2 regions of the Bradyrhizobium sp. CCGUVB14 genome follow, and region 2 is predicted to be linked to the other one. Evidence: riboswitches for the same ligand, from Rfam matches in the RefSeq annotation. Region 2 holds a riboswitch; the other holds the start of a gene.
What was found. Region 2 has a riboswitch for S-adenosylmethionine ahead of NLM32_RS42820 (homoserine O-acetyltransferase). Riboswitches for the same ligand answer to the same signal wherever they lie in the genome.

Region 1: another riboswitch for S-adenosylmethionine. It lies ahead of NLM32_RS44380 (O-succinylhomoserine sulfhydrylase); the one in region 2 lies ahead of NLM32_RS42820 (homoserine O-acetyltransferase).

What each region holds. Positions count from the first base shown of each region.
Region 1 covers NZ_JANADS010000001.1:9,466,480-9,480,918, reverse strand. The annotation lists gene NLM32_RS44395 (OpgC domain-containing protein) at 24-1,280, shown strand; gene NLM32_RS44390 (SGNH/GDSL hydrolase family protein) at 1,280-2,050, shown strand; gene NLM32_RS44385 (SGNH/GDSL hydrolase family protein) at 2,063-3,061, shown strand; gene NLM32_RS44380 (O-succinylhomoserine sulfhydrylase) at 3,211-4,398, opposite strand; SAM riboswitch at 4,473-4,552, opposite strand; gene NLM32_RS44375 (2'-deoxycytidine 5'-triphosphate deaminase) at 4,633-5,769, shown strand; gene NLM32_RS44370 (hypothetical protein) at 5,953-7,002, shown strand; gene NLM32_RS44365 (MATE family efflux transporter) at 7,340-8,782, shown strand; gene NLM32_RS44360 (hypothetical protein) at 8,872-9,378, opposite strand; gene NLM32_RS44355 (SRPBCC family protein) at 9,479-9,880, opposite strand; gene NLM32_RS44350 (VOC family protein) at 10,038-10,397, opposite strand; gene NLM32_RS44345 (hypothetical protein) at 10,534-10,893, opposite strand; gene NLM32_RS44340 (helix-turn-helix transcriptional regulator) at 10,916-11,755, opposite strand; gene NLM32_RS44335 (methylated-DNA--[protein]-cysteine S-methyltransferase) at 11,765-12,343, opposite strand; tRNA gene NLM32_RS44330 (tRNA-Gly) at 12,520-12,593, shown strand; gene rpiB (ribose 5-phosphate isomerase B) at 12,631-13,056, shown strand; gene NLM32_RS44320 (VCBS domain-containing protein) at 13,243-14,439, shown strand, end outside.
Region 2 covers NZ_JANADS010000001.1:9,146,099-9,160,537, reverse strand. The annotation lists gene NLM32_RS42885 (MJ0042-type zinc finger domain-containing protein) at 1-674, opposite strand, end outside; gene ftsE (cell division ATP-binding protein FtsE) at 836-1,495, shown strand; gene NLM32_RS42875 (ABC transporter permease) at 1,488-2,456, shown strand; gene NLM32_RS42870 (YdcF family protein) at 2,529-3,233, shown strand; gene NLM32_RS42865 (1-acyl-sn-glycerol-3-phosphate acyltransferase) at 3,245-4,018, shown strand; gene NLM32_RS42860 (gamma-glutamylcyclotransferase) at 4,015-4,614, opposite strand; gene NLM32_RS42855 (DUF2125 domain-containing protein) at 4,725-5,909, shown strand; gene NLM32_RS42850 (hypothetical protein) at 6,049-6,270, shown strand; gene NLM32_RS42845 (hypothetical protein) at 6,551-8,128, shown strand; gene NLM32_RS42840 (hypothetical protein) at 8,232-8,675, shown strand; gene NLM32_RS42835 (prephenate/arogenate dehydrogenase family protein) at 8,672-9,613, opposite strand; gene hisC (histidinol-phosphate transaminase) at 9,610-10,704, opposite strand; gene NLM32_RS42825 (chorismate mutase) at 10,739-11,587, opposite strand; SAM riboswitch at 11,782-11,861, shown strand; gene NLM32_RS42820 (homoserine O-acetyltransferase) at 11,954-13,156, shown strand; gene metW (methionine biosynthesis protein MetW) at 13,159-13,821, shown strand; gene NLM32_RS42810 (alpha/beta fold hydrolase) at 13,836-14,439, opposite strand, start outside.

The DNA of each region.
Region 1 (14,439 bases), 320 kb from region 2:
TGCGGAAGGGTTTTTGGGCCCCGATGACCATTGCCGATCAAGTGACGGGATCGACGATCGCGGGAACCGCGGGTGCCAAGCCCGCGGAGGCCAAACCCGTGGCGCGTGCGCCGGCGATCACGCTGCCGGCGATCGGTGAGCGCGAACTCAGGCTCGACCTGTTCCGGGGCCTGGCGCTGTGGCTGATCTTCATCGACCATCTGCCGCCGAATTTGCTGACCTGGTTCACGATCCGCAATTACGGCTTCAGCGACGCCACCGAAATCTTCATCTTCATCTCCGGCTACACCGCCGCCTTCGTCTATGGCCGCGCCATGCTGGAGAGCGGCTTCGTCATCGCCACCGCGCGCATCCTGCGTCGGGTCTGGCAGATCTATGTCGCCCACGTCTTCCTGTTCACGATCTTCCTCGCCGAGATCTCCTACGTCGCGACCAGCTTCGAGAACCCGCTCTACACCGAAGAGATGGGGATCATGGATTTCCTCAAGCAGCCCGATGTCACCATCGTGCAGGCGCTGCTGTTGCGCTTCCGTCCCGTCAACATGGACGTGCTGCCGCTGTACATCGTCTTGATGCTGGCGTTGCCGCTGATCCTGTGGTCGATGAAGTGGCGGCCCGACGTGACGCTTGCGCTGTCGGCCGCCCTCTATGCGGTGACCTGGGAATTCGACCTCTACTTCTCGGCCTATCCGAACGGCTTCTGGGCGTTCAATCCGCTGGCCTGGCAGTTGCTGTTCGTGTTCGGGGCATGGTGTGCGCTCGGAGGTGCGCGACGCATGTCGCGCATTCTGGCGTCACGGGTCACGATGTGGATCTCGATCGCTTATCTCGTTGCGGCGTTCTACGTGACGCTGACCTGGTACGTACCGCAGCTCGGCCATCTCATGCCGAAGCGGCTCGAGCAGTGGATGTATCCGATCGACAAGACCGACCTCGACGTGCTGCGCTTCACGCATTTCCTGGCGCTGGCCGCGCTCACCGTGCGCTTCCTGCCGCGCGACTGGCCGGGCCTGAAATCGCCCTGGCTGCGGCCGCTGATCCTGTGCGGCTCCCATTCCCTCGAGATCTTCTGCCTCGGCGTCTTCCTCGCCTTCGCCGGCCATTTCATCCTGGCCGAGGTCTCCGGTGGACCGGGCATGCATGCGCTGATTAGTCTCTCCGGAATCCTGATCATGTGGGGCGTTGCCTGGGTGATTTCGTGGTACAAGCAGGTGGCCGACAAGAGCGGTACGAAAACCAAAGCCGCCGCCGGCAACGCCGATCTGGCGGGAGGGGGCTGATGAAGGCGAAGGTTCTCCTGAGCCTGATCCTGCTGTGCGCTGGTCTCGTCGCGCCTTCGGCGCGCGCCGGCGAAGCCGTGCCTGCCGCGCCCGCAGCCTGCGAATTACCGCCTTATTTGCTCGCCACCGACAGCCAGCTCCACAAGGTCGCCGACACCGTCAAGGCCGGCAAGCCGCTGGAGATCCTGGTGATCGGCAGCCGCTCCACCACCATTCCATCCTCGGAGGACAGCTCCTATCCGGCGCGGATGCAGGCCATGCTGAAGGACAAGCTGCCGCCTGCGGAGACCGTGCACGTATCCGTAGAAATACAGAGCAAGAAGACAGCGGAGGAAGCCGCCAGTACCTTCGTTAAGCTGATGGAAGCAAAAACACCTACTTTGGTCATCTGGCAGACCGGGACCGTGGATGCTATCCGCTCCATCGATCCCGATGATTTCCGCGGCGCCGTGACCGAAGGGGTCGCTGCGTTGCAAAATGCAGGGGCTGACGTCGTCTTGATGAATTTGCAGTACAGCCCGCGTACCGAAACCATGATCTCGGCGCCGCCTTATCTCGATAATATGCGGGTGGTGGCGCAGGAGCATGATGTCCCGCTGTTCGACCGCTTCGCGATGATGCGGCAGTGGAATGATCAGGGTCAGTTCGACCTGTTCAGCCCCTCCCGCGGCCCTGAGCTGGCGAAGCAGGTCCATGATTGCATCGGCCGGGCGTTGGCACAGTTTGTGATCGACGCCGCCCATCTGGGGCCGGCCCAGCAGCAAAATTGAGGTCTAGCGTTAATGAGTTCTCTCCGCCCTTTTGGCCTGACGACATGGCTGGCCGCGCCCGCAGCGGCGGCGCTGCTGATGCTGACGCCCGTGGTGTTGCGGGCCCCGGCGCGCGCTCAGGCCGCCCAGGCGACGCCGGCGCCGCAGCAGGGCGCTAATCCCGCACCGGCATCACCGTCCCAGACCACGATTGCTGCGACGTCGTCCGCCGAGCAGCGCGGCCTCACCTCGCGCGCCATCGACAAGGTGAAGCAGGTCGCGAAATCCGCCGGCGACATTTTCAGCCGCGTGCCGTGTCTGTCGCCGAAGGGCGGTGCGAACACGATGGGCTCGCTGCCGCATGTCGCGAGCAAGCTCGTCGCCGGCAAGCCCGTCGTGATCGTCGCGTTCGGCTCGTCGTCGACGGCGGGCTACGGCGCGAGCTCGCCCGACTTCAACTATCCGAACCGTCTCGCTGCGCAGCTGCGCCGGCAATATCCCACCGCTGACATCACCGTCATCAATGCCGGAATCGGCGGCGAGGACGCGCCCGAGATGATGAAGCGCCTCCAGAAGGAGGTCATCGACGTGCATCCGGATCTCGTGATCTGGCAGGTCGGCACCAACGCCGTGCTGCGCGATCTCGATCCCGGCGACACCGCCAAGATGGTCGAGGACGGCGTCACCCGCATCCAGGCCGCAGGCGATGCCGACGTCGTGCTGGTCGATCCGCAATATTCGCCGCGCGTCACCGAGCGTCCCGAAAGGGCAAGCAGGATGGTGAAGCTGCTCGGCAAGGTCGCCGAGCTGCGTCACGTCGGTATCTTCCCGCGCTTCGAAGTGATGCGCGAATGGCATGAAAAGCAGGCGCTCCCGGTCGAGAGCTTTGTCATCGCCGACGGCCTGCACATGAACGATTGGGGCTATGCCTGCTTCGCCCAGCTGCTCGGCGACGACATCATCCGCTCGGTCGGCCAGATCAAGCTCGGCGTGAACGTGCCCGCGGACGTGCGGACGTATCGGCCGATGTGATTTGTCGTCCCGGCGAACGCCGGGACCCATACCGCGTGATCTATCGGTGGATTTCGGCTCTAGTACCGGAGACCGCTCAACTACCAGTCTTCGCCAAACCTAATCCTATGGTTATGGGTCCCGGCTTTCGCCGGGACGACAGGAAGCTCTCACGCCTTCTCGAGCGCCGCGGTCAGATCCTCGATCAGATCATCGGCATGCTCGAGCCCGGCCGAGAAGCGAATGAATCCCTCGCTGATGCCGAGCGCGGCGCGATCCTCGGGCTTGAGGCGCTGGTGCGTCGTCGTCGCCGGATGCGTGACGAGGCTCTTGGCGTCGCCGAGATTGTTCGAGATCTTTGCAAGCTTCAGCTCGTTGAGCACGCGGAACGCCGCCGCCTTGCCGCCCTTGACCTCGAAGCCGACCAGCGTCGAGCCGCCGCGCATCTGCTTCTTCACCAGCGCCGCCTGCGGATGATCGGCGCGGCCGGGATAGACCAGTCGCGCGATCTTGGGATGGCTCGCCAGCACGTCGGCGATGCGCGCCGCGGTGTCGGTCTGCGCGCGCACGCGCACGCCGAGCGTCTCCAGGCCCTTGAGCAGGACCCAGGCGTTGAACGGCGAGATCGACGGCCCGGTCTGGCGCATGAAATTATGAATGTGCTCGGCGATGAAGGCCTCCGAGGACAGGATGATGCCGCCGAGACAGCGGCCCTGGCCGTCGATGTGCTTGGTCGCGGAGTAGACGACGACGTCGGCGCCGAGTGCGAGCGGGCTCTGCCAGATCGGCGTGGCGAACACGTTGTCGACGACGAGCCGCGCGCCGCCGCTATGTGCGATCTCGGCGATGCCGGGAATGTCGAGCACGTCGAGCGTTGGATTGGTCGGGCTCTCCAGGAAGAACGTCTTGGTGTTCGGCTTCAGCGCGCGCTGCCATTCGTCGAGATTGGCGCCGTCGACCAGCGTGGTCTCGATGCCGTAGCGGGGCAGCAGATCCTGAATGACGTAGAGGCACGAGCCGAACAGCGCGCGAGACGCGACGACATGGTCGCCGGCTTTCAGCGGCGCCAGGATCGCCGTCGTCACCGCGGCCATGCCTGTTGCCGCCGAGCGCGCGGCCTCTGCGCCTTCGAGCTCGATCATGCGGCGCTCGAACATCGCGATCGTCGGGTTCGAGTAGCGCGAGTAGATGAAGCCGGGGTCCTCGCCCTTGAACCGCGCCTCGCACTCCTCGGCGCTGTTGTAGACATAGCCCTGGGTCAGGAACAGCGCCTCCGACGTCTCGCCATATTGCGAACGCAGGGTACCGGAATGGACCAGGCGGGTTTCGGGACGGTAGTTGGCAGGCGACTTCGACATAGGACCCTCCGACATGACCGTTGACGCAAAAACGGTCACAAAAAAACCGGCCTGGAAATCTCCACGGGCCGGGATCACAGAGGTCCCCGGCCTGTTTAGCGACTTATTTAACGTGGCTGCAAGCCGGCCGGCTCAAATCACCACGGGATAAGTGATGCTCATATTCCGCAATGCCCTTTTCGTCAAGGCGTCCATCGGATAGCCGTAAAAGGCTAGTATTTCCCGCATGTCCGGATGTATTTGACCCCCGATGAGGACCCCCGGTTGACGTTCACGGTTGCCGCCGACGCCAATGGTATCCTGCCCGACCGCATGATCGCGGCGATGGCGGAAGAGGGCCTCATCCTGCCTGCGTACGATTTCGTCGAAAGCCAGATCCAGCCGGCGAGCCTCGATCTGCGCCTCGGTGACATCGCCTATCGCGTGCGCGCGAGCTTCCTGCCCGGCCCCGGTGCCACCGTCGCCGAGCGCATCGATCAGTTGAAGCTGCACGAGTTCAGCCTCGCCGACGGTGCGGTGCTGGAGACCAACTGCGTCTACATCGTGCCGCTGCTCGAGAGCCTTGCGCTGCCGCCGGAGATCGTCGCGGCCGCCAACCCCAAAAGCTCGACCGGGCGGCTCGACGTCTTCACCCGCGTGATCGCCGACGGCACCCGTCGTTTCGACATGATCGGCGCCGGCTATCACGGTCCGCTCTATGCCGAGATCAGCCCGAAGACATTTCCGGTGCTGGTGCGCGAGGGCTCGCGCCTGTCGCAGGTGCGCTTTCGCACCGGTGACGCCATCCTCAATGCCGACGCGCTCGATGCGCTGCATGCCACCGAGCGTCTCGTCGATATCGACGATGCGGATCTCACCGGTGGCGTTGCCGTCTCCGTCGATCTCTCCGGCGAGAAAAGCACGGGCTTCGTCGGCTATCGCGCCAAGCGGCACACCGGCGTGGTCGATGTCGATCGCCGCTCCGGCTACGCGGTGGAAGATTTCTGGGAGCCGATCTCGGCCCGTCCCGATGGCAGCCTGATCCTCGACCCCGGCGAGTTCTATATCCTCGCTTCCAAGGAAGCCGTGCAGGTGCCGCCCGATTACGCCGCGGAGATGGTGCCGTTCGATCCGCTGGTCGGCGAATTCCGCGTGCACTATGCCGGCTTCTTCGATCCCGGCTTCGGCTATGCCGGCGCGGGCGGGCTGGGATCGCGCGCCGTGCTGGAAGTGCGCTCGCGCGAAGTGCCGTTCATCCTCGAGCACGGCCAGATCGTCGGCCGCCTCGTCTACGAGAAGATGCTCGCGCGCCCCGACGCCATGTACGGCCAGCGCATCGGCTCAAACTACCAGGCGCAGGGCCTGAAGCTCAGCAAGCATTTCCGGGTGTAGCTGCACACACGCTGTCATGCCCCGGCTTGACCGGGGCATCCAGTACGCCGCGGCCTATCGGCTCCATCACAATCGCCTCTGGAATACTGGATCGCCCGGTCTTCGCCGGGCGATGACAGCGGAGATTGCGTCACCCGATCCGCGATGACACACTCCCGCAAAACAACAAGCCGGGAGCAATCGATGACCGCAGCTGACGCCGCGCAACAAGCCCAATGGAAACGCTGGCGCGCGGTCGCCGACCTCTATCACGCTTACTTCACCGGCCTCATCCTCACCGTGGTCACGCGCCGCGGCACGGCGGACGCCGCTGAATTCGTCTTCCGCGTCTTCCGCCGCCAGCAGCAGGAGCGCTTCCTGCCCGGTCTCAAGAAGCTCGGGGTCGATCATCTGCCGCCGGCGGTGGCGGCGGCTCAGTATCATTATCTCTCCAACTGGATCGGCGGTGTCCACGTCGAATACATGTATGAGAGCGACACCAAGGCCTGGATCCGCTATCCGCCGCCGCGCTGGATCTGGAAGGGCCCGGCGATCTGCGGCGTGCCGGGCGAAGTCTCGCGCGCAATGCTGCGCGGCTGGCACGCCAACAACGGTGTCGCGCTCGGTGATCTCCGCCTGGGCTTCGTCTGCACCAAGCAGAGCGTTGATGGCCAGGACGGGCTCGAAGGCTACTACCATCAATACGATCATCCGCTCGAGCTCGACCAGCGCCTGGTCTTTGCGCGGCACCTCGAAGCGCCGCTGTTCGACGCGAAGACGGCACCGGCTCTGCCTGTCGCAAGCTGGCCGAAGCCGCGGCTGGAAAAGGCCTATCGCAACTACGCGATGGAATATGTCCGCACGGCTGCTCCGGTGATGGTGCAACTGTTCGGGCCCGAAGATGCCGGCTATCTCCTGCACATCACCGGCAAGCTGATCGGCATGCAGTTCTTCGACGAGATCGCAGAGCCGCTGGCCATGCGCCGCGGCGGCGCGAGCGAGTTTGTATCCTTCCTCAACGCGCTGTTCGCCGCGCAGGACGATACGGCCGAGACGATACAGTCCGAAGGCAGCTTCGAAATCCGGCAGCAGAGCTGGAAGCTGATGGACGATGTCGCCGATTATCACAGTGCCTGCGCAAAAGTGCTGGAAGGGCTGTTCGAGGGGCTTGCTGCGGGATGCGGCCGGCATATCGGCGTGCATTTGCGACCGACGGCAGCCGGCCGGCCGCCGCTGGTCTGGACGATTGAATAGGTGAACGGTGCTGCGGCGGCTTCACCTCGCCCCGCTTGCGGGGAGAGGTCGCATCCCATCGCAGATGGGATGCGGGTGAGGGGGCACAGGTCCGTCGGCAGTCTCACGTGCGGAGAAAGGCCCCTCACCCCAACCCTCTCCCCGCAAGAACGGGGAGAGGAAGAACCACAATTCCACGGGCTGAAATGCGCTCCCGCAGGGCACGCCTGCACCTGACGCAGGAGGAATCGGCAGCCGCCGTGCTAACAAATGCCCACCGCGCTTTCCGCGCGAGGAAATGAATTTGCACACCTAAGCATTGCCGCGCCGCAAATGGCGCTTATGCCCGGGAGAGGAAATGACGGACATCGCCGAGATCCCGGTCGATGAGCAGGAACGTCCGCTGCCGCCGCCACCGCGCCCTGCACGGAGCGCGCTGACCGACGGGCCGATCCTGCGCACGCTGCTGGGGCTCGCCTGGCCGAACGTGGTCGCGCTGTCCGCTGGTACCTGCGTGGTGATCGCGGAGACCTCCTATATCGGGCGTCTCGGCGTCGAGGCGCTGGCCGCGATGGCGCTGGTATTTCCGACAGTGATCCTGACCATGACGATGTCGGGCGGTGCCATGGGCGGTGCCGTCGCCTCGGCCATCGCACGTGCGCTCGGCGCTGGCGATCGCGAACGCGCCGGGACACTGGCCGCGCATGCGCTGCTGATCGGCATCAGCTTCGGCCTCGTCTTCATGCTGGGCATGCTGATCTTCGGGCCTCAGGTGCTCACGATGCTCGGCGGCCGTGGCACCGTGCTGACGCATGCGATCGCCTACACGCAGGTGTTTTTCGGCGGTGCCGTGCTGCCCTGGCTGCTCAACACCATGGCCGGTGTGCTGCGCGGCACCGGCAACATGAAGCTGCCATCGCTTCTGATCCTCAACTCCGCGGTCTGGCAGATCGTGCTGGGTGGCACGCTGGGCCTCGGGCTCGGACCCTTCCCGCAACTCGGCATGCGCGGCGTCGCGGCCGGCGCGCTGATCGCCTACTCCATGAACATCTGCGTGATGGGCTGGTATCTGTTCTCGGGTCGCGCACGCGTCGTTCCAAAACTGCGGGGCTTGCGCATCCAATGGGCGATGTTCTTCGACATCCTGAAGGTCGGCGCGATCGCCTGCTTCTCGCCGCTGCAATCGGTGCTGACGATCTCGATCTTCACCCATATGCTGGCCAAATTCGGCACCGCGATCCTCGCCGGCTACGGCATCGGCGCGCGGCTCGAATTTTTGCTGACCTCGATCGCGTTCTCTTTCGGCATCGCCTCGGTGCCGATGATCGGCATGGCCGTGGGTGCCGGCCGCATCGGGCGCGCGCGGCGCATCGCCTGGATCGCGGGCGCCAGTGCCTTCGTTGCCGTCGGCGCGCCGGCCTGTCTCGTTGCACTGTTCCCCGACCTCTGGGTCAACATCTTCACGGACAGCGCGACGGTGCGCGCGACCAGCCATCAATATCTGTCGACGGTGGCGCCGTTCTACGCCTTCATCGGCCTTGCCTCGACGATGTACTTCTCGTCGCAAGGCGCGGCCAAGGTGATCGGCCCGGTGCTGGCGCAGACCGCCCGTCTCATCTACATCGCGACCTGCGGCTGGTGGCTGTCGACGCATGATGCGACGGCGCAAAGCTTCTTCTGGCTCGCCGCGAGCTCGATGGTCGTGCTGGGCCTGCTCTCAAGCTCGAGCGTGGTGCTGACCCGCTGGGGACCGCGCGAGACGAAGCCGGCCGTGCGGCCTGTGCTGTCGGTTGTCGACTAGCGGATGATCCGGAAAAGTGGGAACCGGTTTTCCGACAAGATCATCCGCAAACAAGAAGCTGAAGCGCGGCGGCGATATGCCGGCGCGAGCTAGCGATGCCTGTGGCGGCGATGGCCTCCGCCGCCGACATTGGCGAGCCGCATCAATTGCGGGATCATCGCCATCATGTCGCCGCCGCCGGCGCCGCCGAGCATGCCCATGATATCGCCGCCGCCCATGCCGCCAATTCCCATCGGCATGGTGCCGCCGCCCATCGGCGTGTAGCCGCCGTAATTGGGCGCGCCGTAGCCGCCGCCGAAATTGCCGCCGGCGAGGCCTCCCATGCCGCCACCGCCCATCATGCCGCCGAGTCCGCCGCCGCCATTCTCCATCATGCGGCTCATCATCGGGCCCATGGTCTGCATCAGCATGGCGAAGCGGCGCTTGCCCATCTTCGCCTTCATCATCTCCAGCATCGGCGCCATCTGGGTCATCATGTCCTCGCCGCCGGCACCTCCGCCGCCGCCCAGGAACTGCGCCTTCGCCGGCGAGCTCGCGACCGAAAACAGCAGCAGCACGGCGGCTGCCTGGCAGATCACCTTGTCCGCACCTCTCATGGCATGCTCCTCGCGTGCGTGGCGTCGCCGGGAGAGCGAGGCCAACCGGACGCACGCGGCCATGGTTACGGCGGCGCAGGGTGGCGTTCTGTGAGAAAGATCACGCAGCCATACCCGGAAAGGCCGTGTGCATCGCGGTCACGGCCGCCTTCGTCTGCTCCTGCACATAGGCAGCAAGCTCGTTCGGCAGCATGTCGATGATCCAGACCAGCCGGCACCTTGCCTCGCCCGCGGCGATCACCTGCACCGAGGCGCTGTAGTGCTTCAGCCGCTCGTTGTCGATCGCGTAGACCAGCCGCTGCCGCGCATCGTCGCAATCGACCAGCACCTCGCGCGCCACCGAGCCGTTCGCGAACGTAACGATGCGCGCATCGCCGTCGAGCTGGCAAGCAGTGACGAAGCCCGGCACCAGCCGCTGATGCAGCGCGCCGAAATCGCGCACCGCGTCCCAGACGTCGTTGGCCGGCGCGGGGAGTGGGATGTCGTTGTGGATGGAGGCCATGAAGGTGTCCTTGAATGCTGTCTTTGATTTCGCAAACTGTCGCCACAAACGCCGTCATTGCGAGCGCAGCGAAGCAATCCACAGATGCCTCTCCGGAAAGAGTCTGGATTGCTTCGTCGCAAGGGCTCCTCGCAATGACGGAGCAAGTGGCAAATACTCAGCTACAAACCGCCTCGACATTGTTGCCGTCGGGATCGATCAGGAACGCCGCGTAGTAGGTCGGACTGTAATCCTTGCGCGGCCCGGCGCCGCCATTGTCGTGGCCGCCGCTCTTCAGGCCCTGGCTGTGAAACGCCTTCACCGCGTCATGGTCCTTGGCGCGAAACGCGATATGCGCGCCGTCGGCCTTGCGGCCCTTGTTCAGATGCAGCCAGAGCGCCGGCTCGCCCTTCGGCCCGAAGCCGGCATAGCCGTCGCCGCTCGAGCACAGCACGTAACCGAGCGGCGCCAGCACCGCGGTGTAGAAACGCGTGGCGGCGTCGAGGTCGGCAACGCGCAGTCCGATATGGTCGTACATGGTCATCTCCATTGCAAAGCGCGCCGCGTGATGGCGCGCGCCGGAGAGGACCCTAGTCAGTTGAGGACAAGCTGCTCTTGGAGAATCTTGCGCTTGGCCCGCAGGAATTTTTTTTCGCGGGATGATCGTCGTGGGGCTAGACCGGATACCGCCATTTCAAGGCGCGTCGCAGCAGCAGGATGACAACGATCAGGACGGCGACGAGCGGCCAGAATGGCCATGGAATCGGCCCCTCCTGCTGAACATGAGCCATGTACAGGGCGACGCCGAGCAGCGTCATGGTCAGTGCCGCAGCCGACCAGTATAGGGGCGAGCGCAGCATGCCGGTTGCGGCATACTCAGCGGCATGTTCGCGAGCTCGCCGCGTGAGCCAGTAGAAGAACGCGAATTGTCCGATAATGAAGATCCAAGCCAATTTGAGCCTCGTCGCGCGCGCTTCGGCCGGACGATAGCGCAGTGCGCGGCGCTCGGAGATCCATTCAGCTCGTCTGGTCAACGAAGCCTTAGCAAGGCCTGCCTCAGTTGAGGGCCGGACGTTCCCCAAAAATCTCGCGTTCTCCCCGCGCGGCCTGCCGGAACTTGGTCGGCGACATGCCGGCGGCGCGGTGGAAGGTGCGGACGAAATTGGAGAGGTCGCCGAAGCCGACGTCATAGGCGATGTCAGTCACCGCGATGTCGTCGTCAGTGAGCAGGCGCGCGGCGTGACGCAGCCGCGAGCGCACCAGATATTGATGCGGGGTGACGCCGAGCACGTTGGAAAACAGCCGCAGGAAGTGGAACGGGCTCAGATCCGCCAGGCGCGCGGCTTGCTCGAGGTCGATCTCGGCATGCGAATTGTCGTCGATCCACAACGCGGCCTCCACCGCACGCCGTCGGTCGCGCGCCGTCGGTGAGGCCGGCTTGCGCGGCTTGCCCGAGACCACATCGACAAAGCGGCTCGCAAAAATCTGGCCGACCTCGTCGAGGCCAAGGTCGCTGTTGCCATCTGCCGCCGTCTGGGCGAGCTCGCCCAGCACCATCAGTTCGGGCAGCGGCGGCGTCGCGCCGACCTGCCACGTCTCGCGCCGCCCGCCGAGCGCCTCGACCAGATCCTCGCTGAAGAAGAAAGACAGGCAGACGTCGCCGCAGACGTGCTCATGCGTGCAGGTGTATTCGTCGCCGGGCGCGCCGACCAGCAGTGAGCCTGCGACAAGCTCGAAGAAGCCGGCGCGGCAATGGCAGCCAAAGCTGCCCGAGCGGACATAGGCGATGGAATGACCGGTGCGGCACTCGGCAAACGGCTTGTCGTCCGGTCCCGCGTCGCAGCGAAACTCGGAGACCGTCATCGATTGTGACGTCAGCAGCCTGGTCGCATCCATTCCACCTATCTAGGTGGGTGAACGCGGCGGGGCAACGGGCAGCAGCACCTCGAACAGCGTCTTGCTGGCGATCGGATGAGCGCCCTCGAGCGCCAGCAGCCGTCGCTTGGAGATCACCCCGCCGTAAGGCGAGATCCGGTCGGCATAGCCGCCGGCCTCCAGCACCCGGTGGCACGGCACGATGATCATGTAGGGATTTCTGGAGATCGCCTGCGCCACCGAATGCGCGGCGCCGGACGCGCCCAGCGCCTTGGCGATCTCGTGATAGCTGCGTGTCTCGCCGCGCGGGATGGTGCAGGCATATTCGTAGACCCGCCGGTTGAAGGCGGGAACGCCGCCGGCGTCCAGGCTGACGTCGGAAAAATCAGGATCGCTGCCTTGCAGCAAGGTCACGATGCCCTCGATCGCCAGCTCGGTGTTGAGCGGGACCGCCTGCTCGCGCGCCTCGGGATGGACCTGAAAAATCCGGCGGCGGGTGTCGATCTCCCGCGCCTCCGGCAATTGAACGGCCACCACGCCGGAATGGCTCCAGACGATGCCGCAACGGCCTATGGCCGTGTCGAATGTCGTGTAAGCACGCCCCACCATGCGCACGCCCCACTGATCGCACGTGTCTCAACCCCTGCAGCGATCATAACACTGCCACAATTCGGCGCACCTGGAATCTTACCGGGACGTTAACAACTGTCCGGCCTGACTCGCCAAAGCGCTTGGCGCCGGACACCGTCTCGGCTAATCAGGACGGGCGCAGCACACGCGCATAAGCGGGCGTAGTTCAATGGTAGAACGGCAGCTTCCCAAGCTGCATACGAGGGTTCGATTCCCTTCGCCCGCTCCAACCCCTTTATCGCACAAAGCACCCGGAGGGCATGGACATGCTCGATACCGTCGCCATTGCCTGTGATCACGGGGGCTTTGCTCTCAAGGAAGCGCTGAAAGTCGCTTTGCCCGATCTGAACTGGCTCGATCTCGGCACGAACAGTGCTGAGTCCGTCGACTATCCGGATTTCGGCAACAAGCTGGCCGACGCCATCAGGGACGGCAAGGCCGCGCGCGGCATTCTCATCTGCGGATCGGGGATCGGCATTTCGATCGCCGCCAACCGCCATGCGCACATCCGTTGCGCGCTGGTGCACGATGTCACGGGTGCCCGGCTGTGCCGCCAGCATAATGATGCGAACGTTCTGGCGCTGGGCGGACGCACGACCGGCGATGTGGTCGCAAAGGAATGCGTCGAAGCGTTCCTCAACACGGCATTCGAAGGCGGCCGCCACCAGAAGCGTATCGACAAGCTGGGGTAGCGGCCGTCCTCAGTTCGGCAGGCTCCGCAAGAACTCCAAGAGCGCCGCGTTCACCTCGGCCGGCCGCTCCTGTTGCGTCCAGTGTCCGCAGCCCGGGCGCCATAGCGCACCGAGCGGCATCAAGCGCTCGTCATCCAGGGGCACTAAACTTGCCTTGGTCAGCAGGGACTCATTGGCGCCGCGTTTTTGCCTCTGATCATCTCACAAGACATTCGGGTCCGGCCTGTTGCCGGGCAAACGGAGGCATGGATGACAAACTCAGCACCTGTTTTCACCGCTGACAGTGGTAGCGACGGTTCCGTCACGCGAGTATCGACCGGCGCAACCGGGGCACAGGCTGATGACCAAAGTCACCAGCCCGCGTTGTCGCCCGACGGCACGAAAGTGGTATTCGAATCCTATGCCGACAATCTGCTGCCCGGCGATACCAACGGCGTGCCCGACATCTTCGTGAAGGACCTGACGACCGGTGCGATCACGCTCGTGTCGATCAATGCGAGCGGGGTGCAGGGGGATAGCTGGAGCTATCAGCCGGTTTTTTCCCCCGATGGTACCAAGCTGGCGTTCTCATCTGCTTCCGACAATTTGGCCCCGGGCGATACCAATCAGGCTTGGGACGTCTTCGTGAAGGACCTGACCACCGGCGCCATTACGCGTGTGTCGACCAGTGCCGTCGGGGCACAGGCGGACGGCTTCCAGAGCACCAACCCGGTATTCTCGCCTGACGGCACCAAGGTTGCGTTCTATTCCGACGCCGACAATCTCGTGCCGGGCGATACCGACCACATGCGCGACATCTTCGTGAAGGACCTGACCACTGGCGCGACAACGCTTGTGGGGCCCAGCCCGTACAACGGGGGAGACGGCACCAATGGTGGGGATCAGAATGGCTATACATACGCCCCCTCGTTCTCGCCCGACGGCACCAAAATCGTGTTCGGGTCCACCACGGGATTCGGCCAGGGCAACGATATCTACATCAAGGATCTTGCGACCGGGGCCACCACACTGGTGTCGGACAGCGCCAGCGGCGTTCGTGGGAATGGCGGTAGCTACGACCCGGTGTTCTCGCCCGATGGCACCAAGGTGGCGTTCTATACCTTTGCCGATAATCTTGTGCCGGGTAGCTCCAACATCGGAATCGGCAATATTGTCGTTAAGGATTTGACCACGGGCGTGGTCACGCTGGTATCGGCCGATGCCGGCGGAGCCCCTCAGAACAACGGCGAAGCGCAGAAGCCCGTATTCTCGCCTGATGGCACCAAGATTGCATTTTATTCTGCGGCCCAAAATCTCGTGCCGGGTGTCGGCTATTATGGCGACGAGGTCTATGTGAAGGACCTGATCACCGGGGCCGTCACCGTTATCTCGACCAACGCGAGT
Region 2 (14,439 bases):
AGCGGCTTCTTGCCCTGGCCGACAATCACGCCCTCGATCACCAGCACCTGCTTACCGTCCACGGTCTCGGTCGAGAGCTTGACGTCCTTGAAGGCCAGCCCGCGCAGGTTCACCTCCAGGCCGACCATCTTGTAGAAGGCCGCGGTCTGCGGCAGCAGGCGGACCATGTCGCCGCGCCAGATCACCAGCGCCAGCACCAGCGCGCCCATGGCCGCGCAGGCGGTCGGCAGGCCAAAATAGGATTTGCGTCGGACCACGGCCGGGGCCGGGCGGCTGACCTTTGCCCCGCGCCGGCTGAACAGGCCGCGGAACCAGGATTGGTGCTGCACGCCGACGACGTCCTCCTCGGCGGCCCGGGCCGCCGCGGACCACTCGTCCTCGGGCTCGGCATTCTCGGTCGGCCAGTCGCTGGCAATCGAGGGGCTTTCGACCACCGGGGTTTCGGCAGCGGCGTCGTCCTTGGCGTAGGAGTTCCACTGCTCGGCGAGGTCGGACTGGTCGTCAGCCTGGCTGGCTGCGGCCATCGCCGGCACGACGGCCTCCTCGATGGCATCCTCGGGATGCGCCATCCAGGTTTCCTTGCAGCGGGAGCAGCGGACCGTCCGCCCGTTGGCCCCAAGGCTCGCAAGCTTGATGGCGTAGGATGTCGTACAATGGGGACAGACGATATGCATGGACGGGCCTCGACGATGACCCGATCGTGCGAAACCGGGCGGCCAGGATGCTACAAGGCGACCGTTAACGAACCGGAAACCATAACGGTCGCAAAACCCGTGGAACGTCTGTGGCGGTGCGTCGCGGTGCGGCTTGCGTCCTCTCTCGAACGGAGCTGAGCTTGGTTCGGTTCGAAAATGTCGGATTACGCTACGGTCTGGGGCCCGAGATCCTGCGCGATCTCAGTTTCCAGATCCCTGCGCATTCCTTCCAGTTCCTCACCGGCCCGTCCGGCGCCGGCAAGACGTCATTGCTGCGCCTGTTGTTCCTGTCGCACCGGCCGACGCGCGGTCTCGTCAATCTGTTCGGTCACGACATCTCGACGCTCGGCAAGGATGAGATCGCCGATCTGCGCAAGCGCATCGGCATCGTGCTCCAGGATTTCCGCCTGCTCGACCACATGACGACTTACGAGAACGTGGCGCTGCCGTTCCGCGTCATGGGCCGCAGCGAATCGAGCTACCGCAAGGAGGTCATCGACCTCCTGCGCTGGGTCGGCCTCGGCGACCGCATGGATGCGCTGCCGCCGATCCTGTCGGGCGGCGAGAAGCAGCGCGCGGCGATCGCGCGCGCGGTGATCTCGCGGCCGCAACTGCTGCTCGCGGACGAGCCGACCGGCAGCGTCGATCCGACGCTGGGGCGCCGTCTGCTGCGGCTCTTCATCGAGCTCAACAAGTCGGGTACGGCCGTCATTATCGCAACTCACGACATCGCGCTGATGGACCAGTACGAAGCGCGCCGCTTCGTGCTGCATCAGGGCCGGTTGCACGTCTATGAGTAAGACCGACGAGCGCGGCGTATTGGTCGATCTCGGACAGGAACGTCCGCAGCTCCCCGCAAAGGCGCGCAACATGTCGCCGATCGTGCCGCGCGCCTCGATCCATGGCCGCGCGCTGGTCGCCGTCGTCGCCATCATGACCTTCCTCGCCTCGATGACGACGGGCACGGTGCTGCTGGTCAGCGCGTCGGCTGCGGAATGGCAGTCCGATGTCGCGAGCGAGATCACCATCCAGGTTCGCCCGCAATCGGGCCGCGATATCGAGCGCGACACTGCCGCCGTCACCGAGGCGATGCGCGCGCAAGCCGGCATCGTCGAGGTCAAGCCGTTCACCAAGGACGAGAGCGGCAAGCTGCTCGAGCCCTGGCTCGGCACCGGGCTGTCGATGGACGATCTGCCGGTGCCGCGCATGATCATCGCGCGCGTGCAGCCGGGCACCGCGCTCGATCTCGGCGCCCTGCGCGCCCGCGTGACGCAGGTGGCACCGAGCGCCAGCGTCGACGATCATCGCGCCTGGATCGAACGGATGCGCTCGATGACCAATGCGACCGTGTTCGCCGGCATTGGTATCCTCGCGCTCGTCATCGTCGCGACCATCATTTCGGTCTCGTTCGCGACCCGCGGCGCGATGGCGGCGAACCGCCCGATCGTCGAGGTCCTGCATTTCGTCGGCGCCGGCGACCGCTACATTGCCAATCATTTCCTGCGGCACTTCCTCAGGCTCGGCCTCGAAGGCGGCGTCATCGGCGGCGGCGTCGCCATGCTGCTGTTCGGCTTCTCCGAGTCGATTGCCGGCTGGTTCTCCGGCACCCCGGTCGGCGACCAGTTCGCAGCCCTGCTCGGCACCTTCTCACTGCGGCCGTCCGGCTATGTCGTGCTCGCGGTGCAGGCCGTCCTGATCGGTGCCATCACCGCGGCCGCCTCGCGCCAGACCCTGTTCGCGACGCTGAATGACGTGGATTGAGTCCGTTAAACCGGACTCCACTTCGCCTCAAAACGTCCTAAAATAATCCGGGGAAGGGATCACCGACATCATATGACCTCGCCGACCGACGATCGATCGCCGAAACTGCCGCGCGGCTGGCTCCGCGCGACCGTCGTGTCGACGATCGCATTCGCCTTTGTCGGCGCGGCGGCGGGGTTCGTCGCGTTCCTGTCGCAATTGCGCGGCGCCGAGATGGCGCCCGACCGCAAGGCCGACGGCATCGTGGTGCTGACCGGCGGCTCCTCGCGGGTCTCGGATGCGATGGAGCTGCTGGCGGCCGGTTACGGCAAAAGGCTTCTGATCTCGGGTGTGCATCCGACCTCGACCGCGAGCGACATCTCCCGGACGCTGCCGGAGAACCAGTCTTTCATGACCTGCTGCGTCGATCTCGATCGTACTGCGCTGACGACCCGCGGCAACGCTGCTGAGGCGCGGCGCTGGGCCGATGGACGCGGCTTCAAGTCGCTGATCGTGGTGACCTCGAACTATCACATGCCGCGCGCGCTGGTGGAGTTCTCGCATGCGATGCCGGAGACCGCGCTGATCCCGTTCGCCGTGGTCGGCGACAAATGGCGCGAGGAACCGTGGTGGACCTCGGCCTCGACGCTGCGGCTGCTCCTGTCCGAATATGTCAAGTACATCGCCGCCGAGCTCAGGGTGCGGCTGGAAGATTTCGGCATTGACCTTTCCCCCGAAGTGTCGGAGCAGCCTGCGGGTCTGCAATCCAGGCGGCCCGCCACGGCGCAGGCCAATTGATCGGATTTTCGATGTTCCTGATTTTCGTGCGCTCGCTGCTGTTCAACGTGCTGTTCTACGCCGTGCTGGTGTGCCTCGCGATCGTGGCGCTGCCGACCTTCGCATTGCCGCCGCGCGCGATGCTGACGGTCGCCGAATGGTGGGCGAAGGCGACGCTTTTCCTGATGCGCGTGGTCTGCAACATCAAAATCGAATTTCGTGGGGTCGAGAAGATCCCGCAGGGGCCGCTGGTGATCGTGGCGAAGCACCAGTCGTTCTGGGAAACCTTCGTGCTGCCGGGCTTCTTTCATCGCCCGATCTTCATCCTCAAGCGCCAGCTCATGCAGATCCCGGTGTTCGGCCAGTTCCTGGTCAAGACCGGGATGATCGCGATCGACCGCAATGCCGGCGTCAAGGCGCTGCTGGACATGACGCGGCGCGCGCGCGAGGCGGTGCGCGCAGGCGGCCAGCTCGTGATCTTTCCGGAAGGCACGCGTCGTGCGCCGGGGGCGCCGCCGGACTACAAGACCGGGTTTGCGCAGATCTATTCATCCTGCGGCGTGCAGTGCCTGCCGATCGCGCTCAATTCCGGTCTGTTCTGGCCGCGCCGGACGTTCATGCGCTATCCCGGCACGCTGGTGGTGGAGTTCCTCGATCCGTTGCCGCCGGGCCTGCCCAAGGATGAGTTTCTCACCCGCGTGCAGACGGCGATCGAGGATGCGACCGCTCGCCTCGTCGAGGCCGGCCGCAAGGAGCAGGAGCAATTGATCGGCAGCGCGCCGAGCTACGCGCCCTCGGGGAGCTAGCGGTTCTCTCGATCTTCTGCGGGAGCCGGCGCGTGCGCACCATGCAGCATCGTCGCGAGCTGATGCAATTGCGTGTCGCGAAAGCCTTCGGCCTCGATCGCCTTGATGGTCGCCGTCACGTAGTCGCGGTTGGCGCCGGACTGACCGTGACCCTGCAGCACATGGCGGTGCTGGTCGGCGAGCGACAGCCGGCCGGCATACTGCACATGACCGCGGTCGACGACATAGGCGAGCGCCGAGACGCGCTCGCGCGCTTCGTTCTCCAGCCACACCGAGCGCATCACTTCGCGATAGACCGACGTCACCTGCTCGCGCGCCCGCAAGTAGGCGACCACGTCGGCACGGTTCTTTTCAGCGACACGGAAGGCGATGCCACGGCAGGCGCCGCCGCGGTCGAGCCCCAGCACCAGGCCCGGCTGCTCGGGCGTGCCGCGATGCACGAAGGAGTAGACGCAGAGCGCGCGATGCTCGCCGACCAGCCGCGCCGGGACGCGCTCCTCGAATTCGAAGCCCGGCCGCCACATCAGCGATCCGTAGCCGAACACCCAGAGGTCGCCCTTGGCTGACGTGACGGTGGGAAGGGTGATTTCCGACATTTCGGGCACGGCTACCAGAACCGTGCCCCCAAGCGAAGCGAATTCTCGGCCTTTCGCCCGGGGCCAGCCTCGCTTACATTTGACAAAATCTGGGGTCAAAGGGTCGCCGCATGTCCGATATGACCATTGCCGCAGGCCGGCGCTCCCGTTGGGGCCTTTTCATTGCTCCCGTCATCCTGTTGATCCTCGCGGCCGCCTGGAGCGGCTTCTGGTTCTATGCGGCCTCGCAGGCCGAGGTCGCGGCCGATGCCTGGCGCGCGCAGGAGGCCAAATCCGGCCGCATCTATGACTGCGCCAAGCGCTCGATTGCCGGCTTCCCGTTCCGCTTCGAGGTCCAGTGCTCCGGCGCCAGCGTCGCCCTGGTGTCACAGAATGCGAGCAAGACGCCGTTCACGGCCAAGCTCGACAACATTCTGGTTCTGGCGCAGGTCTACGATCCCAAGCACGTCATCGCCGAGTTTTCCGCGCCGGCAACATTGACTGACGGCGTCACGCAAAACACCTTTGTGGTGAACTGGAGCAATGGCCGCAGCAGCGTGGTGGGCTTGCCGGCCATCCCGGAACGCGCCTCCATCGTGTTCGACGATCCCAGCATCAACCGGCTCGATGGTTCGGTGCAGGTGCCGCTCGCGCGCGCCAAGCAGATTGAGCTGCATGGTCGCATCGCCGACGGATCGCCGGCCGATCACCCCGTGATCGAGACCGTGCTTCAGGTCGCGCAGGGCAGCATCCAGGGCGTGCACCCGCTGCTCGCCGAGCCGTTCGAAGCCGACACGCGTGCGAAGATCACCGGGCTCTCCGATCTCACCCCAAAGCCCTGGCCGCAGCGCTTCCGCGAGATCCAGGCCGCCGGCGGCCATATCGAAATCGTGCAGTCGCGGATCCAGCAGGGCGAGATGATCGCAGTCGCGGCCGGCACGCTGGGCCTATCGGCCAATGGCCGACTGGATGGCGAATTGCAGATGACCGTGACCGGTCTCGAACGCGTCATTCCGGCGCTCGGGATCGAGAAGATGCTGGAAGAGGGCGTACCGCAGGCGACGCTCGATCGCGTCGCCCCCGGCGTGAAGTCGAAGGACCTCAACAATCTCTTCGGCGCGCTCGACCGTGCCGTTCCCGGCCTCGGCAAGGTCATCAAGCAGAACGCCAATGCCGGCGTCGCCGCCGGCATCAACTCGATCGGCACTGAGAGCACCCTCGAGGGCAAGAAGGCCCGCAGCTTCCCGCTGAAATTCGTCGACGGCGCCGTGCTGCTCGGCCCGATCACGGTCGGCCAGATTCCGCCGCTGTACTAGCGGTCGTTGCTCTCACCGGCGACGTCACGGTCTCTTCGCTGGATCGTGATCGTCCGCCGGGAATGCGGAGCCGCCAAGCCCGGTCTCTCTCCATGTCGGCTGCCCGATGACGCGGGCCACCGAGGCAGGAGAGATACCCATGACGACGTCCAAGCTGTTCATTGCCGCCATCGCCATGTCGACCGCACTCGCGACGCCTGCCTTCGCGCAGTGGCGGTCGCAGCAGCCGGCCGCCCACCAAGCCCAGTATCCGAACGGCGACCGCCATCTCGCGAGCCCTGCGCCGCGCGATGCGATGGCTTACGCGCCGTCTGCGAAATCACCGCGCCCCACGGTGATCCGCGCGACCAAGGGTCAATAGCCGCCATCCCCCCTTGAGGCTTTGCGCGTCGCGGAGTTGGGCCCGGCCATGTCCCGGTCGGGCCCAATGCGCGTTGCGTCGGAAGCGCAGCAATCGCGCGCGTGCGGATCGGGGAAGCCACGAAAATATTCCGAACATGATCGTCAGGAAAACGTGATGCAGAAGACGCGCCTCGCCGAGAATAACAGCCCGCTCATTCGCATCACTCCACACCAGGGAAGCATGCACGCGCCGGGGGCGCAACCAACAGCACCTGCTTCCCATGTGGAGGGAGGCTTACGTGCGGATCATCACTCGCGGACTCATGCTGGGACTACTCGCTGCCTGTTCGGGACAGGCGCGTGCCGACGACAATGTCACAACCGAACTCCAGGCGCTGAAGGCGAAGCTGAAGGAGCTGCAGCAGAAGGTGGATTCGGAGGCACGTAAGACCCGTCAGGTCGAAGCCGTGCAGGCCAAGGCCATGCCGATGTCGGGGACCTACAAGGCGCTGCCCGTCGATGCCTGTGCGTCGGCGTCCGGCAAGATCTGCTACAAGGGCATCACGCTGACATTCGGCGGCTGGGTCGATCTCACCGGCATCTACCGCTCGCGCAACATCGCTTCCGACACCGGCTCGGTGTTCAATTTCATTCCCTATCAGCAGAGCCACAATTTCTACTTCCCGGAGACGCGGTTCTCCGCGCGACAGAGCCGGTTCTCGGTGCTTGCCGAAGGTAACGCCGATCCCGATACGCATCTCGCCGGCTACGGCGAAATCGACTTCGAGGGCGCGGCGCAAACGGCGAGCTCGGTTGCGACCAACTCGTTCAATCCTCGGATGCGGCAGCTCAGTCTCGAGCTCGACCGGACCGATCTCGGCCTGCACTTCCTCGCCGGCCAATCCTGGTCGCTGAACGCGCCGACCAAGTCGGGCATCGATCCGCGCGGCGTCGACGCGCCCGGTGTCATCGACTTCGAATCCGTTCCGGGATTTCTGGCGGCACGGCAGCCTGGTTTGCGCGTCTGGAAGGATCTCGGGCCCGAATTCAAGCTCGCCGCGTCGGTCGAGAATCCGCAGACCGCCTTCTTCGGCGGCAACACGCCGACGGTCGGTACGCCCGCGGTCGGTCCGCAGGGCGTGCTCAATCCGAACCTTCAGGTCAATCTCACCGGGCCGGGCGGCAGCTTCTTCAACAACCTCAACAATGTCAGCCTGAACCAGGTGCCTGACGTTACCGTCAAGGCGGCGTGGGATCCGCGGCTCGGGCCCTACAAGCTGCACGTCGAAGCCTGGGCGCTCTATCGCCAGCTGTTCGATCGCTTCAATGGCGCCAACCACACCTACGACACCGGCAGCTTCGGCGGCCATATCTTTGCCGAGCTGATCCCGAAAACCCTCGACCTTCAGCTCTATGGCGCACATGGCGTGCTCGGCCGCTTCACGGCGACGCCGTTCCCCGATGCGGCGGTGGCGCAGGACGGCACGGTACTGCCGCTGACGATCACGGCGGCTGCGGTCGGCCTGATCTGGCACGCAACGCCGAGCCTCGATGTCTACAGCTACGCGGGCCTCGAAAAGGCCAAGGCCAATTTCGCCAATGTCGGAACGGTGCCGTTCGGTTACGGCAATCCGCTCTACAACAACACCGGCTGCTTCACCGAGAACACCCCGGCCGCGACCTGTAACGGCAATACCAAGGAAGTCCGGCAGATCACCGCCGGCATCTACGACACCATCTACCAGGGCAATTACGGCACGCTCAAAGCCGGCGTGCAGTATTCCTACACACAGCGGTTCGCCTTCGCCGGTGTCGGCGGCGCGCCCAAGACCGACGACAACATCGTCATGACGCAGATCCGGTACTATCCGTTCTGAGCATGATCAGGAAAAGTGTGCAGCGGTTTTCCCTCGCGACAAACGCGGAACGCGTTTGCGCGGAGATCATGCTCAAACACAAGGCCTCACCAGAGGACGGCCATTGTCCGACGGTCTTCTGATCCTTCGGCTCGCGCACGTCGTCGCCCGGCTGGGCCTGGCGATGACGGGTGCGATCGGCGCCACATTCGTCGCCGCATTGCTGATGCGGGCGGAGCTGCCGGGGTTCGACACCGTCGAATTCACTGTCTTGCTGATCGTGCTCGGCATGATCGGCGCCTATCTCGGGATCGACATCCCGCGCTGGCCGCAGCTTGAGCCCGGGCCGGCGCAACGATCGCCCGCGATCGGCCTCGCCAGCGCGACCGGCACGTTCCTCGCCGCCGGAGCGGGCCTGCTCGCGCTCTATGCTTTCGTGTTCGACGAGACGTCCGATGCCGCCGGCAATCTGCTGTTCGGCGCCACCTGGATGCTGGGCGTATGCATGCAGATCGGCGCCGGTCTTGCCGGCCGGAGCCGTATCGCAGGGGTCAAGGACCGCGGCTAGCTAGGTTTCTTGTCGAGCTGCCCGTGCTGGCGGCCGAAGTCCGCAGCCGCCGAATCCTGGCCGATCTCGACGATGCCGCGGCGGATGGCGCGGGTGCGGGTGAAGTGATCGAACAGCGCTTCGCCATCACCGCGACGGATCGCACGGGTGAGCTTTGCGAGATCCTCGGTGAAGGTGCCGAGCATCTCCAGCACGGCGTCCTTGTTGGCAAGGAAGACGTCGCGCCACATCGTCGGGTCGGAGGCCGCGATGCGGGTGAAGTCGCGGAAGCCGCCGGCGGAGAACTTGATGACCTCCGATTCCGTCACCTGCTGCAGCTCGTCGGCGGTGCCGACGATCGTGTAGGCGATCAGATGCGGCAGATGGCTGGTGATCGCGAGCACGAGATCATGATGATCCGGCGTCATCACCTCGACCTTGGCACCCATCGCCGCCCAGAAGGCGCGCAAATGCGCGGTTGCGGCGGCGTCGGTGCCTTCCGGCGGCGTCAAAATGCACCAGCGGTTGATGAAGAGCTCGGCGAAACCGGAATCCGGGCCCGAATGCTCGGTGCCCGCCACCGGATGCGCCGGCACGAAATGGACGTGCTTCGGCAGATGCGGCGCCATGTCCTTGACGACAGCGCCCTTGACCGAGCCGACATCGGAGATGACGGCACCCGGCTTGAGATGCGCCGCAATCTCCTGTGCCACCGGCCCGCAGGCGCCGACGGGAATGCAGAGGATGACGAGATCGGCATCCTTCACGGCTTCCGCATTGGTCGCCACGACCTGGTCGACGATGCCGAGCTCGAGCACCCGCGCGCGCGTCTTCTCCGAGCGCGCGGTGGTGACGATCTCGCCAGCCAAGCCCTGAAGCTTGGCAGCACGCGCGATCGAGCCGCCGATCAGACCGAAGCCGATCAGCGCGACGCGCTGGAAGTGCGGGTCCACGCTCATTTGCCGGCCATGAAGTCGCGCAGGGCGTCGACGACGAGGCGATTGGCCTCCTCGGTGCCGATGGTCATGCGCAGCTGGTGGTGCAGGCCGTAGTTCTTCAACGCGCGCAGCACGAGGCCGCGCTTGGTGAGATAGGCATCGGCCGCGTCCGAGGTCTTGCCTTCCTGCGGGAAGTGGATCAGCACGAAATTGGCGACGCCCGGCGTCACCTTCAGTCCGAGCTTGGTGATCTCCTCGGTGAGCCAGTTGCGCCAGGTCTCGGTGAACTGCTTCGACATCGCCTGGTGCGCGGTGTCCTCGATCGCGGCGACCGCGGCATACATCGCCGGCGTCGACACGTTGAACGGGCCGCGGATGCGGTTGACGGCGTCGATGATGTGCTCGGGGCCGAACATCCAGCCGATGCGCAGGGCCGCGAGGCCGTGGATCTTGGAGAAGGTGTGCGTCACCACCGTATTGTCGGTGGTGGCGACGAGCTCGATCCCCATCTCGTAGTCATTGCGCGAGACATAGTCGCAATAGGCGGCGTCCAGCACCAGCAGCACGTGCGACGGCAGGCCGGCGCGCAGGCGCTTGACCTCGTCGAACGGGATATAGGTGCCGGTCGGGTTGTTGGGGTTGGCGAGCCAGACCAGCTTCGTCTTCGGCGTCACCGCCTTGAGGATGGCGTCGACGTCGCAGGTCAGGTTCTTCTCGGCCGCGACCACGTTCTTGGCGCCGACCGCCATCGTTGCGATCGGGTAGACCAGGAAGCCGTGCGTGGTCGAGATCGCCTCGTCGCCGTGGCTGAGATAGGTGTGGGCGAGCAGGTTGAGGATCTCGTCCGAGCCGGCGCCGCAGATGATGCGGTTCGGATCGAGCCCGAAAGAACGGCCGATCGCCTCGCGCAGCACGCGCGAGGTTCCTTCCGGGTAGTCCTCCATATGGTCCGCGACATGCTTGAAGGCCTCGATTGCCTTGGGCGAGGGTCCGAACGGCGTCTCGTTGGCCGAGAGCTTGAACACCTTGCGGCCCGGCTCCGGCACCGGGGTCTTGCCGGGCGTGTAGGGCGCAATATCGAGAATGCCGGGATTCGGCACGGGGCGGGACATCTTCAACTCCGGATAGGCTTAGGCGGTACGCGATTTACGATTTCGGCCCGGTCGGGGGCACCGTATAGCGCGTTGCGTGGCTGCCGACGAGGGCCGTGGAGCGCACCGAGGCCCCTGCCTCGATCAGGGCAGCTCTGATTTTGTCGATGCTGGTGTCGCTCGTCACCGAGACCAGCAACGCTGCGCCGTCGAAGGCGGTATCGGGCACCGCCACGATATCGGCGAGCGGCGACAGCGCCCGCGCGACCTCGGCGTTCCACCCCGAGACGCGCACGCTGAAGGTCTCGACCTCCGTGACCACGGCGCTGTCGGCGACGCGCGAGATCGCGAATACGGGCAGCGCCGCCGGATGATCGGCGCGCTCGACGAAGGGCATGCGCGCAATGATCTTCGGCGCGCCATCAGCCTCCAACTCCAGCCACCACGGCGTGCGGCTCGATGTCGCCGAGACCAGCGCCAGGTCGCCCTTGGATTTCGCCACGGCCTCGACCGCCGCCTGTGCGCTGAAATGCGCGACGTAAGGCACCGTGAAGCCGAAATGGAAGCGCACGGAATCGCGCATCGCCGGCTCGCTCACCGAGATGTCGGCATGCACGGAGAACGGCGCCTGGACATAGGTGAAGGTCGAGATGATGACGCGCCAGATGCTCTCGACCGTGTCGAGCGGAAGGATGCCGCGATGGCGTTGCACGATGTCACGCATCATCGAGGCTTCGCGCGCCGGGCGGAACGCCGAGCCGACCTCCTGGGTCTGCTTCACCTGGATCAGGCGGTCGATGATGTCGCCGCGCTGCATCAGCAGGCGATGCATGCCCTCGTCGATCGCGTCGATCTCCTTGCGCAATTCCTGGAGAGATGGTGGCGCGGGCGGACGTTGGGACATATCTGCGAGTGCTGTTGTGAGAGGCGTTCCAATGCGGATCGGGCAAGCCGGATCCGCTGCGGTCGATGTCTTGATTAGGCAGTCAGGGCGACGAAAGCAAAGAGAAATGACGACCTGCCAGGGAGCCCGCAGAGAGGCCATTCTGGCTAATCCGGACCGTGACTTGACGAAAAGGGCCCAAGCCGGTAGGTTTTTGCCTGTTCCGTGGTCATTTGAGCCGGCCGGCTTGCAGCCACGTTAAAAAACTCGCTAAACAGGCCGGGGACGCTTTCGATCCCGGCCGAACCTATCGTTCAGGCCGGGTTTTTCATGGCCTGATTTCATCGCGGTCTCACGTTTGATCGCAAACGAGGTCGATGGTCAGAGATGGTTGGCGTCAAGTCTGTCCCCAGTCCCGCGATCAGTGCCGACGACCGGTCGCATGAAGTCGATCATCCGAGTTCGGAGGTCGCGCAGTTCGGCGCCGACCAGCCGCTGCGGCTCGATTGTGGCATCGATCTCACCCCGTTCCAGATCGCCTACAAGACCTATGGCGAACTCAACGCCGATCGCTCCAACGCCGTGCTGATCTGCCATGCGCTGACCGGTGATCAGCACGTCGCCAATGTGCATCCCGTCACCGGCAAATCCGGCTGGTGGGAGACGCTGGTCGGTCCCGGCCGTCCGCTCGATCCAAGCCGCTACTTCATCATCTGCTCCAACGTGATCGGCGGCTGCATGGGCTCGACCGGGCCCGCCTCGATCAATCCCGCTACCGGCAAGGTGTGGGGCCTGGATTTCCCCGTCATCACCATCCCCGACATGGTGCGCGCGCAGGCGATGCTGATCGACCGGCTCGGCATCGACACGCTGTTCGCCGTCGTCGGCGGCTCGATGGGCGGCATGCAGGTGCTGCAATGGACTGCGGCCTATCCCGAGCGCGTCTACTCGGCGCTGGCGATTGCCTGTTCGACGCGGCATTCGGCACAGAACATCGCCTTCCACGAGCTCGGCCGCCAGGCCGTGATGGCCGATCCCGACTGGCACAACGGCGCCTACGCCGATCAGGGCATCCATCCGCATCGCGGCCTCGCGGTCGCGCGCATGGCTGCGCACATCACCTATCTTTCGGACGCAGCACTGCATCGAAAATTCGGCCGACGCATGCAGGACCGCGAGCTGCCGACTTTCTCGTTCGATGCCGATTTCCAGGTCGAGTCCTATCTGCGCTACCAGGGCTCGTCCTTCGTCGAGCGCTTCGACGCCAACTCCTATCTCTATCTCACGCGCGCGATGGACTATTTCGACATCGCCGGCGACCATGGCGGCGTGCTGGCGAAAGCGTTCGCGGGAATCCAGACCCGTTTCTGCGTGGTCTCCTTCACCAGCGACTGGCTGTTCCCGACTTCGGAGTCGCGCGCGCTGGTGCACGCGTTGAATGCGTCGAGTGCGCGGGTGTCGTTTGCCGAGATCGAGACCGACCGCGGCCACGATGCCTTCCTGCTCGACGTGCCCGAATTCTTCGACATCTCCCGCGCCTTCCTGCAATCGGCAGGCAAGGCGCGCGGGCTCACCAGCAAGGACGGCTAGCGATGTCTGTACAGCAAGTGCTGCCGCTCAACGGTCTCACTGCGGAGCAGTCCGGCCCGTTTCGCGCCGACCATCTGCTGGTCGCCGAGATGGTCAAGCCGGGCTCGAAAGTGCTCGACGTCGGCTGCGGCGACGGCGATCTGCTTCAGTTGCTCGAGACCCGCGGCATTGACGGCCGTGGCATCGAGCTGTCGCGCGAGGGCGTCAACCGCTGCGTGGCAAAAGGCCTCGCGGTGGTGCAAGGCGATGCCGATACCGACCTCGTCAACTACCCCGATGACGCCTTCGACTACGTGATCCTGTCGCAGACGCTGCAGGCGACGCGGCAGCCCAAGGCCGTGCTGGAGAATTTGCTGCGCATCGGCCGTCGCGCCATCGTGTCGTTCCCGAATTTCGGCTTCTGGCGGATGCGCCTGCAGCTCCTGGTCGGCGGCCACATGCCGCGCACGGAGAATCTGCCGGCCAGCTGGTACGACACCGCCAACATCCATTTCTGCACCATCAAGGACTTCGTCGAGCTCTGCGACGCCATCGGCGTCAAGATGGAGCGCGCCGAGGCACTCGACCTCTACGGCCGCCCGCTGCGGCTGCGATTGCCCTGGTGGGTGTGGAATCTGTTCGGCGAGCAGGGCGTGTTCCTGCTGAGCCGCGGGCAGGGGAAGTGACGAGGAGCTGGCAGTCAGTGCGCCGCCAGCGACCTCGGATCGCGCACCGGCCATCTCCCGGCCTCCACCAGCGCCACGAACCGCTCCACGCTCGCGTTGAACAGCGCGGGCTCTTCGAGATTGAGCACGTGACCCGATTTCGGAAACATCGCGAGCCCCGCCGCCGGTAGATGCTTCTTCAGGAACAGGCTCGCCCCGACGCAAGGGTCATCCTCGTCGCCGCAGATGATCAGCGCCGGCGTGGCCACGGCCTTGATCGCATTCGTCATGGTATAGATCGAGGGACGGCCGCCCTGAAAGCCGCGCATCGTGTTCGCTGATCCCTTGGAATCGTGCCGCGCCAGCGCGGCGTAGAAATCGGCGTGGCCGCGCGGGTCCTTCACCAGGAAGGGAATCCGGCTCGGCGCCTCGCGCGTGACCTTTGCGACCTCGGCGGAGCCGAGTGTCTCGAATTGCTCGGCATTGGCGCGGCACTGCTTGCGCCAGTTATCCAGGTTCTCGAGCTCGGAGCCGGAGCCGACACCGGCGAGCGTCATCGACAGCGCGCGCTGCGGCGCGTTCAAGCCGATCTGCAGCGACGAGTAAGCACCCATCGAAAGACCGACGAGATGCGCGCGC